Regions from separate parts of the Cytobacillus sp. C11.1 genome, predicted to be linked through region 1. Evidence: riboswitches for the same ligand, from Rfam matches in the RefSeq annotation. Region 1 holds a riboswitch; the other holds the start of a gene.

What was found. A riboswitch is a leader RNA that binds a small molecule or an ion and turns the genes downstream of it on or off. The one in region 1 is predicted to bind cyclic di-AMP.
Region 2: linked by a shared signal. The riboswitch ahead of AC3ZVC_RS01800 (potassium channel family protein) and the one ahead of AC3ZVC_RS14550 (dicarboxylate/amino acid:cation symporter) in region 1 are both predicted to bind cyclic di-AMP.

What each region holds. Positions count from the first base shown of each region.
Region 1 covers NZ_CM176935.1:2,919,888-2,927,974, forward strand. The annotation lists gene AC3ZVC_RS14550 (dicarboxylate/amino acid:cation symporter) at 99-1,325, opposite strand; cyclic di-AMP (ydaO/yuaA leader) riboswitch at 1,472-1,612, opposite strand; gene AC3ZVC_RS14555 (hypothetical protein) at 2,479-2,709, shown strand; gene AC3ZVC_RS14560 (helix-turn-helix domain-containing protein) at 2,821-3,360, opposite strand; gene AC3ZVC_RS14565 (DODA-type extradiol aromatic ring-opening family dioxygenase) at 3,618-4,403, shown strand; gene AC3ZVC_RS14570 (DoxX family protein) at 4,423-4,851, shown strand; gene AC3ZVC_RS14575 (S1C family serine protease) at 4,994-6,202, shown strand; gene AC3ZVC_RS14580 (hypothetical protein) at 6,569-6,709, shown strand; gene AC3ZVC_RS14585 (hypothetical protein) at 6,700-6,846, shown strand; gene AC3ZVC_RS14590 (GNAT family N-acetyltransferase) at 7,148-7,693, opposite strand; gene AC3ZVC_RS14595 (GNAT family N-acetyltransferase) at 7,835-8,087, shown strand, end outside.
Region 2 covers NZ_CM176935.1:364,261-372,347, forward strand. The annotation lists gene helD (RNA polymerase recycling motor HelD) at 1-837, opposite strand, end outside; gene AC3ZVC_RS01795 (TrkH family potassium uptake protein) at 1,201-2,523, opposite strand; gene AC3ZVC_RS01800 (potassium channel family protein) at 2,525-3,181, opposite strand; cyclic di-AMP (ydaO/yuaA leader) riboswitch at 3,259-3,407, opposite strand; gene AC3ZVC_RS01805 (dihydrofolate reductase family protein) at 3,626-4,189, opposite strand; gene AC3ZVC_RS01810 (DUF4256 domain-containing protein) at 4,376-4,945, opposite strand; gene AC3ZVC_RS01815 (nucleoside hydrolase) at 5,273-6,211, shown strand; gene AC3ZVC_RS01820 (hypothetical protein) at 6,263-6,664, opposite strand; gene AC3ZVC_RS01825 (MarR family winged helix-turn-helix transcriptional regulator) at 6,871-7,299, shown strand; gene AC3ZVC_RS01830 (nitroreductase family protein) at 7,327-7,962, shown strand; gene AC3ZVC_RS01835 (putative quinol monooxygenase) at 7,984-8,087, shown strand, end outside.

The DNA.
Region 1 (8,087 bases):
GTGCAAATCCTGCTAAGGCCAGTGTTGGGTAATGTTTATATGAGTTGCCATTTTAATCAAAAAAAACCCGCACTGCGAAACAGTGCCGGTTTAATTTATTAGTTTACTTTCAGTTCTTCTCTTTTTTCCTCAGTTTCAGCCACAATAACAGCGCATGCAGCATCACCGGTAATATTGACGGCTGTACGAGTCATATCAAGCAGGCGGTCTATTCCGATAATTAAAGCAATACCTTCGACCGGCAGGTTAACTGAATTCAGGACCATAGCCAGCATAATTAGGCCGACTCCCGGTACACCAGCAGTACCAACGCTGGCAAGAACGGCTGTTAGGACAACAGTGATAAGCTGTGTGAAGGTGAGATCCACGTTGAATACCTGTGCAATGAAGATCGTGGCAACACCCTGCATAATAGCTGTTCCGTCCATATTGATTGTGGCGCCGAGCGGCTGGACAAAGCTGCTTATGGACTCGGGCACTTTCAGGTTTTTCTGGGCGGTGCTCATGGAAATCGGCAAAGTGGCGTTACTGCTGGATGTACTAAATGCAACACCCATTGCAGGTGCAAAGCCTTTAAAGAACCATAAGGGACTCTTCTTTGCAAAGATGGCTACTGAAGTTCCATATGTCAAGATGGCATGTATAATAAGTGCCAGTACGACAACAATCATATAAAGGCCCATTGCTTTGATGGCATCAAGTCCCTGGCTGCCGACAGCAGAAACAATCAAACCGAAAGTTCCATATGGAGCAAATTTCATTACCAGATTAACAAGATACATCATTAGGTCATTGCCTTGTTCAATTAAATTCAATATTCCTTTTGTTTTGTTTCCCAGCATGGTTAGGGCAAAACCGACAAATACAGAGAATGTAATAATCTGAAGCATATTTCCTTCAGTGAAAGCTTTTACTGGATTGGTTGGAATTATATTTAATAGTGTGTCAGAGACAGGGGGAGCTTCCTTTGATTCATACTCCACATTGGTTATATCAAATTCTCCAACATTTCCTGGCTGGATCACTGCTGATAGGGCTAAACCTATCGTAATGGCAATTGTTGTCGTAACAAGGAAGAATGTGATCGTTTTAATCCCGATTCGTCCAAGTTTTTTCGGATCGCCAAGACCTGCAGTTCCTAGTGTGATAGAAAAGAAAACAATTGGTACAACCAGCATATTAATAAGGTTTAAAAAGATCTTTCCAAGCGGAGTAAAGATAAATTGGTCGAGCTGTGGGAAAATGCCAGGTGCAAAAATATTAATTAAGAGACCTGTTATACCGCCAGCAATCAAGGCAAGAATAATTTTTGTTGATAACTTCATATTTTTTCCTCCAATGCTAAAAATAAACAAATAAATAGAAGGGCCAGGATTTTTATTTCTTCTATAATGGCCATAATTCAGAAGAATTCCCTTAAAATTGGCAACAAAAAACACAGAGGCAAAAACCACTGTGCAAAACTGCCGTGTTTTCCTCTCAACACGCTTACGAGGTTAGCTGCCGGATTCGGGTCTTGAGAGTACCCTACCTTAAAAAAGGATTCACCCCATATACTTATGAAATAAGTACAATTGGTTCCCCCGCTCAAAAGATTAAGCGAATACGTATAAAGTTTTTATTATATAAGGTTTTTGCGAAATGTTTAGTTTAAAGGCTTTTCCCGTTCGAAGGTTAAAACTATTTCTATTGTCCTGATAGTAATTTAATATGAATCTTAATGTTTGTCAATTTATAAAACAAAAGTTAAACCTATTTTCCTATAATGATCTGTGTAAAATCCTAATCTTAGAAAAGGCAGCTCAAATTAAACTTTATTAGTTCATAATGAGGTGCTTCCCAATGAAATATTTATTTTTAAAAGTTCAACCATCTTAATAATGGATGCCTATTCTTGTCTTTGATTTTCACATCTTTCATAATTACCTGTTCCTCATGCTCTGAAAGCCACTTTTTTAGTTCTGCCTTGTCCTTACAATGTGTATAATACATTTCTCCATTTTTGCCTGTTGCGCTAACGACATATCTGCAAGTATTTCCCATAATACACCCTTTTTCAATTGGCTTTGTTAAACTTGCCTGTTGATTTCCGCTCCAGGCACTTCGACGCTCCTCGGCGACTAGCGCCTGTGTGGTCTCCCGTTGACTGGCTTTTTCCGCTGGAGTCTCGTGCCTTCGGCTCCAATCAGCAGGGGGCTAAAATCAACATTTAGCTTTAACACAGCTTTTCATATAATATCTTAGAGAATTATAACAAGTATTTGCAGAATGTCTACATTTCTTTTAAAAGTATTTTGGGGATGTTTATCTTTTTAAGTAAAAAAGGAAGTTTGCAGGAAAAATAGAATAAGAAAAAAGAAGAAGATAAAATTCTGTAAAAGGGATACAGGAAAATCGCAACTATTTTTGCAAAATAATAAAAAAAGGAGATGCCTGAAAGGACAGGGCATTTACTAACTGGCAAGGAGGGAGAGGTAAATGGGGTATTGGGTTGGTCTTGCATTTTGGTTATTGACTGTGAGTTCTATACTTTTCTTGATTGCTGGTGTACTAAAAAAATCGAAAAAATTACTTGTCATGAGCAGCGTAATGCTTGTCTTGCCGTCACTATATTTCTGGGGTGCAGAGAATGGCTTTAGATTATTAGGCCTGGCACCACTTTTTCCTCTATTTATCGCTAATCGCTTAACCAAAGGACACAGTTATTAAGCGAGTATATCTGTAAATTAGGTAAAGGTCACGACCGTCTTTTGGCGATTATTTTTTAAAAATTAATATCTATTGATTAATGAATGAATGCCCTCTTGCAAGGGCATCTTTTTATAAAACATCATTCAATTCTGTATCAGAATACACGGAGATTAAGACCACGGCTTTTTTATTAGTAACATTTTTGGCAAAATGCGGAACACTTGCGTTCCAGCTGAAGGAATCGCCTGCTTCAACAATAAATGAATCTTCTCCTTGTTCCGCCATAATTTTTCCCTCTAGCACGAGATGGCATTCTTCTCCTTCATGAGCATGCTGTTCCCCCATGGATGCCCCGGGCGGGAATTCAACGATCATCATCCTCAGGCCGCCTTTTGACGTTAAATGTTCTATCTTTAGGTTGTTAAAAGTTGAAGTCGCTCTTTCTTCTTTCCTGACGACCTTCATATGCTGTTTCTTCTCGAGAAGCAAGTAGGGAAGCGGGACGCCAAGAAAATCTGCAATCGTACTCAAAGTATTAATGGAAGGGGACGTATTATTATTTTCCACATTGCTGATAAAGCCTTTCGATAAACCAGTCCCTTCAGACATTTGCGCAATGGTGATTTTTTTGCGATTCCTGATTGCCCTTATCTTTGTTCCAATGTCCAGTATAATCACCTCAAAGGTTTTCTAATAAAAAACATATTTATATATTAGCAAAAAAATAATTGACAATCTAGAGGTAATCTTGTTATCTTATAAGTAATTAATATTCATAAAGGGAAACATTTATTTTTTTGTGAAGTTGTTTTCTAATATGAATATTTAGTTTCTATAAAAATTGCAGGTCTTGTAAATTAAATGAAGCTCTGCATACATTTTTATGTGAGCTGCAAGATACTAGCCCAAAAAGGAGGAATAACACGATGATGCCATCATTTTTTATTGCGCACGGAGCACCATTGCTGGCGATTGAAAAAAATATATATACTCAATTTTTGCAATCCTTAGGCGTTTCATTGGAAAAGCCCAAGGCGATTATTCTATTTTCGGCCCACTGGGAATCAGGTTTGCAAAAAGTAAGTGATGTGGATGAGTTTGAAACCATTTATGATTTTGGCGGATTTCCGGAAGAATTATACCGGATTAAATACAGTGCTAAAGGTAATAAGGAAGTCACAAAAGAAATTACAGAACTATTCACGAAGCAAGGGATTGTTTTTGAAGTGGACAAAAAGCGAGGCTTGGACCACGGTGCATGGGTCGTTCTTAGAATGCTTTATCCTAAGGCGGAAATTCCGGTCATTTCCATGTCTGTAAACCCAAGACTTATACCCGAGGAACAGTATAAAATTGGGAAGTCTTTGGCTGCATTAAGGGAGGCGGGAATGATGATCATTGGAAGCGGAGGCACGGTTCACAACCTTGGTGCAGTGAACATGTTCAAGAACAATGGATCCGTCGACAGCTGGGCCCTTGAATTTGATGAGTGGCTTGAAAAGCATATTAACGACTGGGATTTGGAATCTTTATTCAACTACAAATCTTTGGCACCAAATGCGGATATCGCGGTTCCGCCATATGGCAATGAGCACTTCATTCCGCTTTTTTATGCAATGGGTGCAGCTGATCAAGAAAAATCAGCCACACTATTGCATCGCAGCTACCGATACGGAAATTTAAGCCACAGTGTATGGCAATTTGGAAAATAAAAAATTGGAGGATATGAATATGGAAAACAAATATGAAGTAGGTACATTTATTTTACGCGTAGTTTTAGGATTAACATTCTTTGTACATGGTTTGGTAAAGTTTCAAGGCGGAATTGAAAACACAGCGGGATGGTTTTCAAGTATTGGCCTTCCAGGATTCCTGGCAACAGTTGTAGCAGGTATTGAGCTTATCGGCGGAATTGCATTAGTACTTGGTTTATTCAGCAGAGTGGTTTCTGCATTATTTGTCTTACTGATGGCAGGTGCCATTATTAAAGTGAAATTAGCGGGAGGTTTCCTCGGCAATGGTCAGGGGGCCGGATATGAACTGGACCTTGCTCTTCTTGCAATGGCTGCGGCCATTGCAATCACTGGTTCAAAATTATTTGCATTGGATCAGCTGGTTTTTAAAGGGAAAGAGAATAGCGATTCTGTTTCGGTTAATTAATATAATTTGAAAAAAGGTCTGTACTCCAATCAGGAGGGCAGACCTTTTTTGTGTTAAATACTTACCAATATATAAAAGTTAACAATTAACTCGTTAGGGTATTAATTATTACAAGTCACTAAAAAGAAAGGAAGGTTTATTAATGGAGCCATTTGATCACCAGAGAGAAAATGACAGGAAAGGATCAAAAGGAAAAGTGCTTATGGCAGGCATCATCGGTGCTATTATCGGTGCGCTATTCATATTTTTGATAATCCCTTCTTTGTCAGATGTCGAAAAAGCGAATGATAGTCTGGAAGAGAAAAATCCCTTAAAGCAAACCGAAAAAAACGTTAGTGCTGCTGAAGAAGGGGATGGGGAGTCAAACTCGATTACAAAAGCTGTAGATAAAAGCATGGACGCCGTCGTTAGTGTTATCAACTATCAGGGCGGTGATATGTGGCAGGGAACAGAGCCACAACGTGCTGGTTCTGGATCGGGTGTCATTTATAAAAAGGAAGATGGAAAGGCCTATGTGGTGACAAATCATCATGTGATTGACGGGGCGAGCACAATTGAAATCAATTTAAGCAATGACACCAAGCTTCCGGCTAAATTGCTTGGTTCAGATCCGCTTCTAGATCTAGCCGTTTTGGAAGTGGATAGCGAAAAGATTGAACATGTAATAGTAATTGGAAAATCAGAAGACTTAAAGCCAGGGCAAACTGCTATTGCGATCGGAAACCCGCTCGGTTTTCTGCAAGGGACTGTCACAACGGGAGTCATCAGTGCACCAGACCGCACGATGCCAGTTGATGTAAATCAGGATGGTATGGTGGATTGGCAATCAGAAGTCATTCAAACAGATGCATCTATTAATCCAGGCAACAGTGGTGGTGCATTAATCAATATTAATGGCGAGCTAATTGGGATTAATTCTTCAAAAATAGCGATGGAAGGTGTTGAAGGGATCGGATTTGCCATACCGATCGATGTGGCAATGCCGGTTTTGGAGGATTTCGAAGAATATGGCGAAGTAAAACGCCCATACTTAGGGATCATTCCAATCAATTTAGCCGATATCCCATCACAATACTATCAGAAAAAATTACAGTTGCCTAAAGAAATTACTGACGGCGTTATTGTAAGGCAAGTGGAACCATCTTCGCCATCGGGGCAAGCAGGCCTTCAGCAATATGATGTCATTGTAAAGCTCGATGGGGCAAAAGTTACAAATGTGATAGAATTACGTAAATTTCTTTATACAGAAAAAGAAATTGGCGATAAGGTAGAGGTAACCTATTACCGCGATGGAAAGAAACAGACTGCGATGATAACACTAGAGGAAGAAAAATCGTTGGTTCAGCAATAGTTTTTTAGAGTCAAAAGTATATTTTGAGATGAACATAATAGAATCTAGCCTGAAACGGGCTGGATTTCTGTTATGAAATGAATTTTCATTGGAATATTGGACGTATCTTCACTTGTGAATAGTTTTCTCTGCACATAAACAGATTTCTCTGCGTATAAAAAAAATTCTCTGCACATAAAAAAATTTCTATGCGTATATGAAGATTTCTCTACACAAAAAAATACTTACTTGAACCAGATGATGTTCTCGCATAATTATTTTTCTTTGCTTAGATAAAGGATTTTGACTCCCTTTAATGGAATCTTAAATAGGTGCCAAATTTTTTGAGGAGGGGTCCTATGAAAGTTATAAAAGAAAACCGTGAATATGGAATTTTTCTTCTGGATGATGGATATTCAATTGTCCATCCAGCTTGACCAGAAGGAATTTGGAACATCGGGGATGTTCGTGATATTGAAACAAGAAGAAGACTGTCTGATGAAGAGGTTGAAAAATACATGGAATTAATCGCACCTCAGTTGCCCTGGCGGCAGGCTAAGGAGGAACTTTGGAGAAGCTGTGCCTCACTTGGTGACGCAGGCACAAAAGAAAAAGAACAAAACATACAAAATGCAATCTTGAAACAAGGAACAGATATTATCTAATTAGGTTAGGCCAGAATGTTTTAATGACGTTCTGGTCATTTTTTATAAGAATTCTTAAAGATTAAGAGAGGAGAATGATATGCATCCTCCGCCCCATTTTAACAGAAGGCCTAATCATGGCCTTCTGTTGGAAAGTCCATCCTTATAATCTTTTCAAAAACACATAACTGACCTTGTCATAGTTGCTTCTTTCCATTCCTAAGGATTGTTTAGTTCTTTGATTATAGCACCTGCCATGATTTACCTCTCCTTTGCATGTTACGGTGATGCAATATCTATTTGCAGAAAATTAGCTTACATCTTAAACTTTAAATTTACTAGCCTTTCTCCGTAAAACCGTTATAAAACCATCCAAAACATCATGGCTGACTTGGAATCCCTTATGTTTATAAAACTCCAGGGCATCTGTGTTTCCATTTGAAACATAGATAAAATAGTCCTCCACATCCTCATATTCACTTAACCAATTCATCGACATATCGAAAAGTTTTGATCCAATCCCATATTTCCTGTACCCATCTTTAATAAAAAATTGAGATAAACACCCGACATTCTGTTTTCTGACTGAAGATACATCAAAAAAGGTAGCAAAGTCATTCGAATATGCTTCTTTAGGAGAAATATTGGAATAGACATATGCCACAATTTCTTCATCATCTTTTACGACTGCAATATAGTTATGTAAGGCTGCTTTTACAGAAGGAACCATCCTAGTCTCAAATCTCATATTGTCAAATAGCTCGGGTTTTATGAAAGCTTTGGATTTCTGAAAGGCCATTAGCTCGTTGCACAACTCCCGGCAATACTCGATTTTATCCTCTGTTAAGATTTCATATTTCAAGTTCATCTTTTTCACCCCTTATCCATCATTTTATTTGGAATATAAACATTAGTCCAAGGAAAATTGGACTATCATTTTGACATTATAGAGGATTATCATCATTAGAAGAGAATTTAATTAAGAGAAAATCTAAAATGAGGGATACACTTGATTAAGGAAATTGATATCAGTAATCGAAAAGCGGCTGAAGAAGTTTTAAGCGTTCAAATCCCGTCTTATAAAGTTGAGGCTGAACTCATCGAGTGTTCTGATATACCTCCATTAAAGGACACCGTTGAAACACTGCAAAAATGCGGCGAATCCTTCTTCGGCTACTATATGAATAAGGAGTTGTGCGGAGCAATCTCCTTTAAAGAAGAAAATAACACAGTAGATATACATAGACTAATTGTACATCCCG
Region 2 (8,087 bases), 2.4 Mb from region 1:
TTCTGGCAGCACATTGGACACGTAACTGCTAAACATGGAATTAGGCGAAAAAAGAATGATTTGATCAGCATTCAGATGATCTCGATATTTATACAGCAAATAAGCAATCCGCTGCAGGGCAGCCGATGTCTTGCCGCTGCCGGCTGCACCGTGAACAATGAGCAGCCTCCCGCGGTCATGACGGATAATCCGGTTTTGCTCCTGTTGAATGGTCGCTACAATATTGTGCATTTGTTTATCAGTGCCTTTGCCCAGAACCTGCTGTAAAATTTCGTCTCCAATGGTGAGACTCGTATCGAACATGGATTCAAGAATGCCGCCGCGGATAAGATATTGCCACTTTTTCTCCAATGTGCCTTGGATTGTGCCTCCTGGTGTTTCATACTTAGCCGGACCAGGCTGGTAATCGTAGTAGACACTCGAGATCGGAGCCCTCCAGTCGTAGATAAGGAAATCATCGCCACTAGAATCACTAAGCGAGGAGATGCCAATATAGATTTGGTCCTGAGTTGAAGTACCTTCTTCCATAAAATCGATCCGGCCGAAGTAAGGAATCTCCTGCATTCGGCGCAGCGTGGACAACCGCTTGGATGCATGTCTATGGGTGGTTTGGCTTACGGACAGAGCTTGAGCCTCCTGCCTCAAGCCGATAATGGTCTCAAGGTAATCATCAAAGGTATCGGTATTAACCTTGATTTCATCCCAAAAGTGTTTGCGGATCTGAACCACTTCGTTTTTACGCCTTGAAGTTTCTTCTTCCAACTTGTTGATTTCCTCCGTAATGGTCTCCATTACACCGTCTAATCGTTTTTGCTCCTGCAGAAGTTCCGAATTCATGCAAACACTCCTCGTAAAAAAATTTTATTAAAAGAGTTGACTACAGACCGGTGGACATTGTATAATTAAGATAGGGATAATATACTTAAATCAACTAAAGTAATGCGCACCTATATAAATTTACCACAGGATCACCTATTTTTCAATGCATTTGGCTTGAATAGTATGGATAAATTTTGCTGAATTTTCTTCAATTACTTACATACAATATGAAAAAGAGTAGTATTTATCGTTTTCAGCGTAAATACTACTCTTTTATTTTTTTATATGGAGTACCGCAAAAATAAGATGCCTGACCCCCTTAGTCACTTACGCATTAATGCAACTGGGGGCAGGCACCTTTATCTGATGGTCTTGTTTATATCATCCAGTAAGAACGTCCTCGTTAGGATACTTCACTTTTGCTTTATCCTGATTTGCCAGTGAGAATGCCATGGTCAAAGGACCGAGTTTCCCCGCAAACATGATAAAAATAATAACACTTTTTCCGATAAAAGTAAGCGATCCTGTTATCCCCATGGATAAACCAACTGTTCCAAATGCGGAGATTACTTCAAATACAACAGGTAGAAAAGGTGCCTCTTCTGTAATATTTAATACGAAGATGGCAATGCAAATTAAAAAAAGACCGATTGTTGAGATTGCTAAGGAACGTAAAACAATGGTCAGGCTAATCGTCCTTCTTCCTAATACCGTATTTTCTTTTCCTTTTAGGAAAGTGATGACGGAAAATAAAATGACCAAGAATGTGGTCAATTTAATTCCTCCGCCTGTTGAGGCACTCCCGGCACCAATAAACATTAAAAGCAGGAAAAGAAATATAGTATCTTCATGCAGTGACGCGATATCCAACGAATTAAAGCCGGCTGTTCTTGGTGTTACCGCCTGGAAATAAGAAGCCCACAGCTTTTCTCCCCAGGAATTTAATCCCCCGAGTGTGTTTGGATTATTGTACTCCAGCGCAAAAATAATGAACATGGCTACAACATTAATAACAAATGTTCCGATTACCATCATTTTGGAATGAAGGCTCATTTTTCGAAATTCCTTCTTGTTCCATATATCTGCTAACACAGTAAAACCAATTCCGCCAATAATAAATAATAATGTAATGACAATGTTTATCACCGGATCACCCACATAGCCCATCAGGCTGTCTGACCACAAAGCAAACCCGGCATTATTGAAGGCTGAAATAGAATGAAAAAAACTATAATACAAGCCTTTTCCCCATCCAAACTCAGGCACCCATCTAAGTGATAAAAACACCATGGCTACAAGTTCAATAATAATGGAAAATATAAATAAATTTCTAACTAGATAAATAACTCCTCCAATAGAGGTTTGATTTAATGCCTGCTGGACGATTAAGCGCTCCTTAATTCCAATCTTTTTGCCAAGCACCATATAAATGAGAATAGCAAAAGACATGATTCCCAGCCCGCCTAGCTGTATTAAGGAAACAATAACGATCTCTCCGAAAAGGGTGTAGGCAGTTTCCGTATCCACAACGGCAAGTCCGGTTACTGTCATGGCTGATGTAGCGGTAAACAGTGCATCTATCCAGCTTACTGATTCGGTCGCTGCAAAAGGCAGCTTAAGTAAAAGGGTTCCTAACACTATACATATAGCAAAAACTAAAATAAGCAGCTGAGATGGGTTAAGTTTGATTATCCCCTTCTTCACACTACACTCCTTCTTTCTCAAATCGGTTAATATCTTTGTTATGACCCATAACGATCAAAACGTCATCCTTTAAAATGACCTCCTCGGCTGATGGGGACACGATAATTTCTTTTCCTCTTTGAATCCCAACAATATTGCACCCGTATTTTGCTCTAATATCAAGTTCTATTAGCGATCTATTATGAACCTTTTTGGAAGCAATAATTTCAACCATACTGTAATCCTCTGATAGCTCAATGTAATCAATAATTTTATCTGAAACAATATGGTTCGCTATCCTTTTTGCCATATCCCTTTCCGGATGAATGACACGGTCCACACCTATTTTTTCAAGGACTCTTGCGTGGTACTCGTTATGCGCTTTTGCCCATACTTGCGGTATCCCTATTTCTTTCAATACCAATGAAGTCAGGATGCTCGATTCGATATTTTCTCCAAAAGATACAAAAGCATGATCTATGTTTCTAACACCCACTTGCTTCAAAGCTTCTTCGTCAATCCCATTAATTTGAACAGCAAAGGTAACAAACTGGGAATAGAGATTCACTTTTTCCTGATCAATATCTATTGCTAAAACCTCAGCACCCAATTCATGAAATTCTTTAACCAGGCTGCCGCCAAATCGCCCTAAACCAAATACAGCATATTGCTTTTTCATAACAAATTCCCTTCCTTTCTAAAAATGAACACAAAAAAGACCATTCTTAATAAAAGAATGGTCAATGGCAGCATTAACCCTTCTCTCAGTAGCGCTTACGGAGTTAGCTGTCGGATTAGGGATTGAGAGTATCCCTTCTCAGCTTAATTTGCCAAGATTCACCCCAAGATAAACATGGTTTATCAGAATTGGTTCCCCCGCTCAAAAGATTCAGCTTAAGGTATATATAAAAAATAATAAATTTAAATTACTCCTTTTATTTTCTGGTGTCAATACTATTTAATAAAACTTATCAATGGCAGTTTAATAATTCTGCAAAGCGCTTACATAAAGATAATAATATTTAGCCTAAGGGCTTAAAAAATGCCTGCTAATAAACCGATGAATAACATAATAATAATTGGCTGGAATGAAAGAACCCCACACCCTTAATACAAAAAATAATCAATCCCTATTCAAATGATAGATTAACTGGACAACGCCTGAGGAGAACGACCTTGTATGAACCAATTTCAAATTTAATCTCTTTTGTATATCATTAAACAACGGTTTTCCTTCTCCCAAAATAACAGGATGAACAGATATTCTAAACTCATCAACAAGCCCTAAATTAATAAAACTGGTAATAAGGCTGGCTCCACCATATAACCAAATGTCTTTACCAGGCTTATTCTTTAACTTATTGACTTCTTCCACTATCTGATCATTTATAAATATCGCTTGATTATCCGTCCCTTTAAGCGATCTGGAAAACACATATTTTTGTTTGCTATGAACTGCTTCCCACATTTCTTTTTCAGTTTCTGCATCTTCTATTTCTGGAGTAAATTGCCCCCATAGTTCATAACTCTTTCTTCCATATAAAATGGCATCAATTTGATTTAAGAAATGATTAAACTCCATGTCCGGGTCCATTATGCACCAATCAACTTCTCCATTTTTCCCTTCAATAAAACCATCTAACGTAACTGCTAAATCTAAAATGATTTTTCTCTGCTTTCCCTCCATAGACAAAGTTATGCCTCCTTTTAGTTGTTTAAATATTAATTTTCGCTCCATAAAAGGAAAAAACCCGCACAGGATTGGCGAGCTTTCTTATCGTAATCACCTGATATTAAAAGAGCGACATGAAAGCCTTTCTCTAGGTGATCCGTTCTTAAAAATCAAATTTATTTTTGACTGTCTGTACAAAATTCAGACTCTTAGCGAGCCACGGAAACCCCTAGCACCATAATAGGAATCTGCTCCGTTATGGTACATAAAGACAGTGTCGTAGCGACGGTCACAAAAGATAGCCCCGCCCAGTTTTCTAATATTAGCAGGTGTTTGCACCCAGCTCGACGTTTTCATATCGAAATGATCTAGCTTCTGCAGCTCCCGGTATTGTTCCTCTGTTAAAAGTTCAATGCCCATGGAAGCGGCCATATCAATCGCGTTATTTTCTGGTTTATGCTTTTTCCTTGCCTCCAGCGCTTCACGGTCGAAGCAAACACTTCTGCGGCCTTTAGGACTTTCCGCTGAACAATCATAAAAAATGTATTCATCCTTCTCTTGATCATAACCAACAACATCCGGTTCACCGCCAGTTCTTTCCATTTCATTGAGCGACCACACTTTTTCCGCATGAGCTTCAAGCTTAGCTTGGATTTTAGTCCATTCAAGACCTTCGTGGCGGTGCCTATTTTTTTCAAAACGGGCTTTCAATGTTTGGAGTAATTCTTCACGTTCTTCTAGTGGCAACTCCTTTTTATTGCTCTTTGTCAAATTAGTTTCCTCCTTATTCATAATGGTTTTGACTATATGTAGATATTTTTTTCATGCAAATAGCTATGTGAATTCAGTTTACAATACAGTATATAATTGAGTAAACCCACTCCTCCACAAACTGGCTCGATACAAATAAAAAGATATTACTTGGACTTCCTCGTTATCACAATAAAAGATGCTGACCAGTCAGTTATATAAAAGAGACAGCTTCTTCATCATCGTATTTTTGGCAGTTTGTTCAATTAGGTTCCCCGCCTTAATGGCATAACCTCCTGCCTCATAAGATATATTTATAGAAATTAACGTTTTTATTGGGGGGAGAAAATGAAAAACATCATTTTGTTTGCAGACCCTGGAATTGATGATTCCATTGCCATCATATATGCCCTTCTAAATCCAAAAATAAATATATTAGCGATCGTGTCCAGCTATGGGAATGTTACAAAAGAACAAGCAACAGACAACATCGCCTATTTGCTCAAACTGGCCGGCAGAACGGATATCCCTATAATTGGAGGAGCTAATATTCCTTCATCCGGGGAGACTCCCAGGTTCTATCCTGAAATTCATGGCGAAGAGGGATTAGGTCCAATACGTCCCCCGGAAGAAGTAAAAGGAGAATTAACCAATTTCTCGGAGCTCTACAACATCATAAGAGAGAACCAAGATGTAACAGTAGTCGATGTGGGGAGAAATACCTCTTTAGCTTCCCTTTTTCAATTAGGGGAAAATATTTCAGATAGCATCAAGGAATTTTTTATAATGGGAGGAGCTTTTATGGTTCCTGGAAATGTAACCCCCTCAGCAGAAGCCAATTTCTATGGTGACCCTATCGCCTCTCAGCTGGTACTGACAAATTTAGATAATGTATATGTTGTTCCGCTCAACGTCACGAACAGAGCGATCATCACAATGGAGCATATTAAAATGATTCAGGAGATGACTGACAACCCAGTTATTGAGATTTTGGATGAGGTAATGGAGTACTATATAGAAGCATATAAAAAACTCATCCCTGGCATTAATGGTGCCCCACTACATGATGTTTTAACACTCTTCCTTATGGTCAATCCGGACATGGGCCGTACGATTAGAAGAGAGGTGAACATATTAACATCGAATGACGGAAAAGGTACTTCCATTGCGGATTTAAGAGTCAGTTCCAAGCCCTCTGAAAAGAATATAAACATTTATCTGGATTTTAATTATCAGGGATTTATTGAAGATTTTATAAAAGTTATGAGCTCTTCAGGAAATTCGTAAGCAGCAAAAATAAGGTGCCTGTCCGCTTATAAGGCAACTGAGGTCAGGCACCTATCTGCTAGACATTTTCCGTAATTTAAATAAACTCATTTTCTCCTCCAAATCTCCATCTTCCTTCCAAACGATAAAAAAGAGAAGTTCAGATTCCTTATCATAATACCCGCAGTCATCACGGCACTCCCAATAAATGTAACCACCCTTATTGATCGAGGGAAAACCCATATTATTATAGTGTGGATGAAAAGCCGCTTCTGCACTTTGAATTTTTTCTTTTCCTTTATACCTAACCTCAATGGTATAGCTGCCATTAAGTCCATCCAATTTGGAGTTAATCTCTACGTACCAATTTTCGTCTTCCCCCATATACCTAACCGTTTTGGTTTTAACCATCAACTCATAGAATGAATACAAAAGAAGAACTACCATTAATGATCGAATTAGTTTTTTATACATAAATTAAACCACCTCTTATATAAGAGATGTTTCCTTTTCCAAAATATGATTGATTGCATGCCTATTAAAACCTTTGAAACTATACCCTGACCCTGGAGCATCCTTTTATCCTTAAGCTTATCTGTTTGACTTCCAATAACGAAAGGAGTATATTAATTGATGCATCAATAATTGACGTATCAATCATTAAAAAGGTGGAGGATGCTTTGAATAATTTTTCCAAGGAAGAAGAACTCATTGCCCAGCGGCTGTTTGAGCTTAATAAACAGACCTTGCCGAAGTTTGAACGCTGTACAGGGATCAGCCAGTCACGGCTAGAGATTCTGCGTCAGCTTTTTGAAGCAGAGGAAGTCACCCAGCGGGCACTTCAAAAAAAGGTAAATATTGACCATGCAGCTGTCACCAGGCATCTTAAGCAGCTTGAAGAAAAAGGAATGGTCATCCGCCGAAAAAACCCTGAAGATAATCGCTTTACTTATGTCCGCCTGACCGAAGAGGGCAAGAAGAAAATCGCTGCATACTGCGAAGAAAAGCAGCGTTTTATTGGCAATATCCTAAAGGGATTTTCAGATGAAGAGCGCACAACGCTTTTAGATATGCTAACACGCATTCAGGAGAATGTAGAGAACATTTAATAACACCACGAAAAGGGAGAGTTCATTATGAATAAAACAGCCATAAACGACTTTAAAGAAATTGTGACAGGACGCCGTTCCATCCGCAATTACGATCCTAACGTAAAAATCAGCAGAGAAGAAATGGCCGAAATCCTGGAGGAAGCCGCTTTAGCTCCTTCCTCCGTTAATCTGCAGCCATGGCGCTTTGTGGTTATTGATTCAAAAGAAGGCAAAGAAACATTAGCTCCGCTGGCAAAATTTAACCAAAGACAAGTCCAGACTTCTGCAGCGGTTATTGCCGTTTTTGTGGATATGAAAAGCGAAGCATTTATCGAAACGATTTATAATACAGCCGTGGAAAGAGGCTACATGCCTGCGGAGGTAAGAGATCAGCAAGTTCCAGCCATCAAGGGTCTGGTAGAAGCCATGACATTTGAACAAAAGAAGGAAATGAACCTGATCGATGCCGGCCTTGTTTCCATGCAGCTGATGCTTGCTGCCCGTGCCCATGGCTATGATACAAACCCAATCGGCGGCTATGAAAAAGACCGCATTGCTGAAGCATTTGATTTGGACAAGGACCGCTACTACCCTGTTATGCTGATTTCAATCGGCAAAGCGGCTGACCAGGGATACAAATCTGTCCGCTTGCCTGTTGATACCATCGCGGAATGGAGATAAATCTAGAGGAGGACTTGGAAAATGATTATTATTCATGCAGATTTTCAAATTCAGCCCGAAAAGGAAAACGACTTTCTGGCTGAAATCCGACCGTTAATTGAAGCTTCAAGAACAGAGGAAGGCAA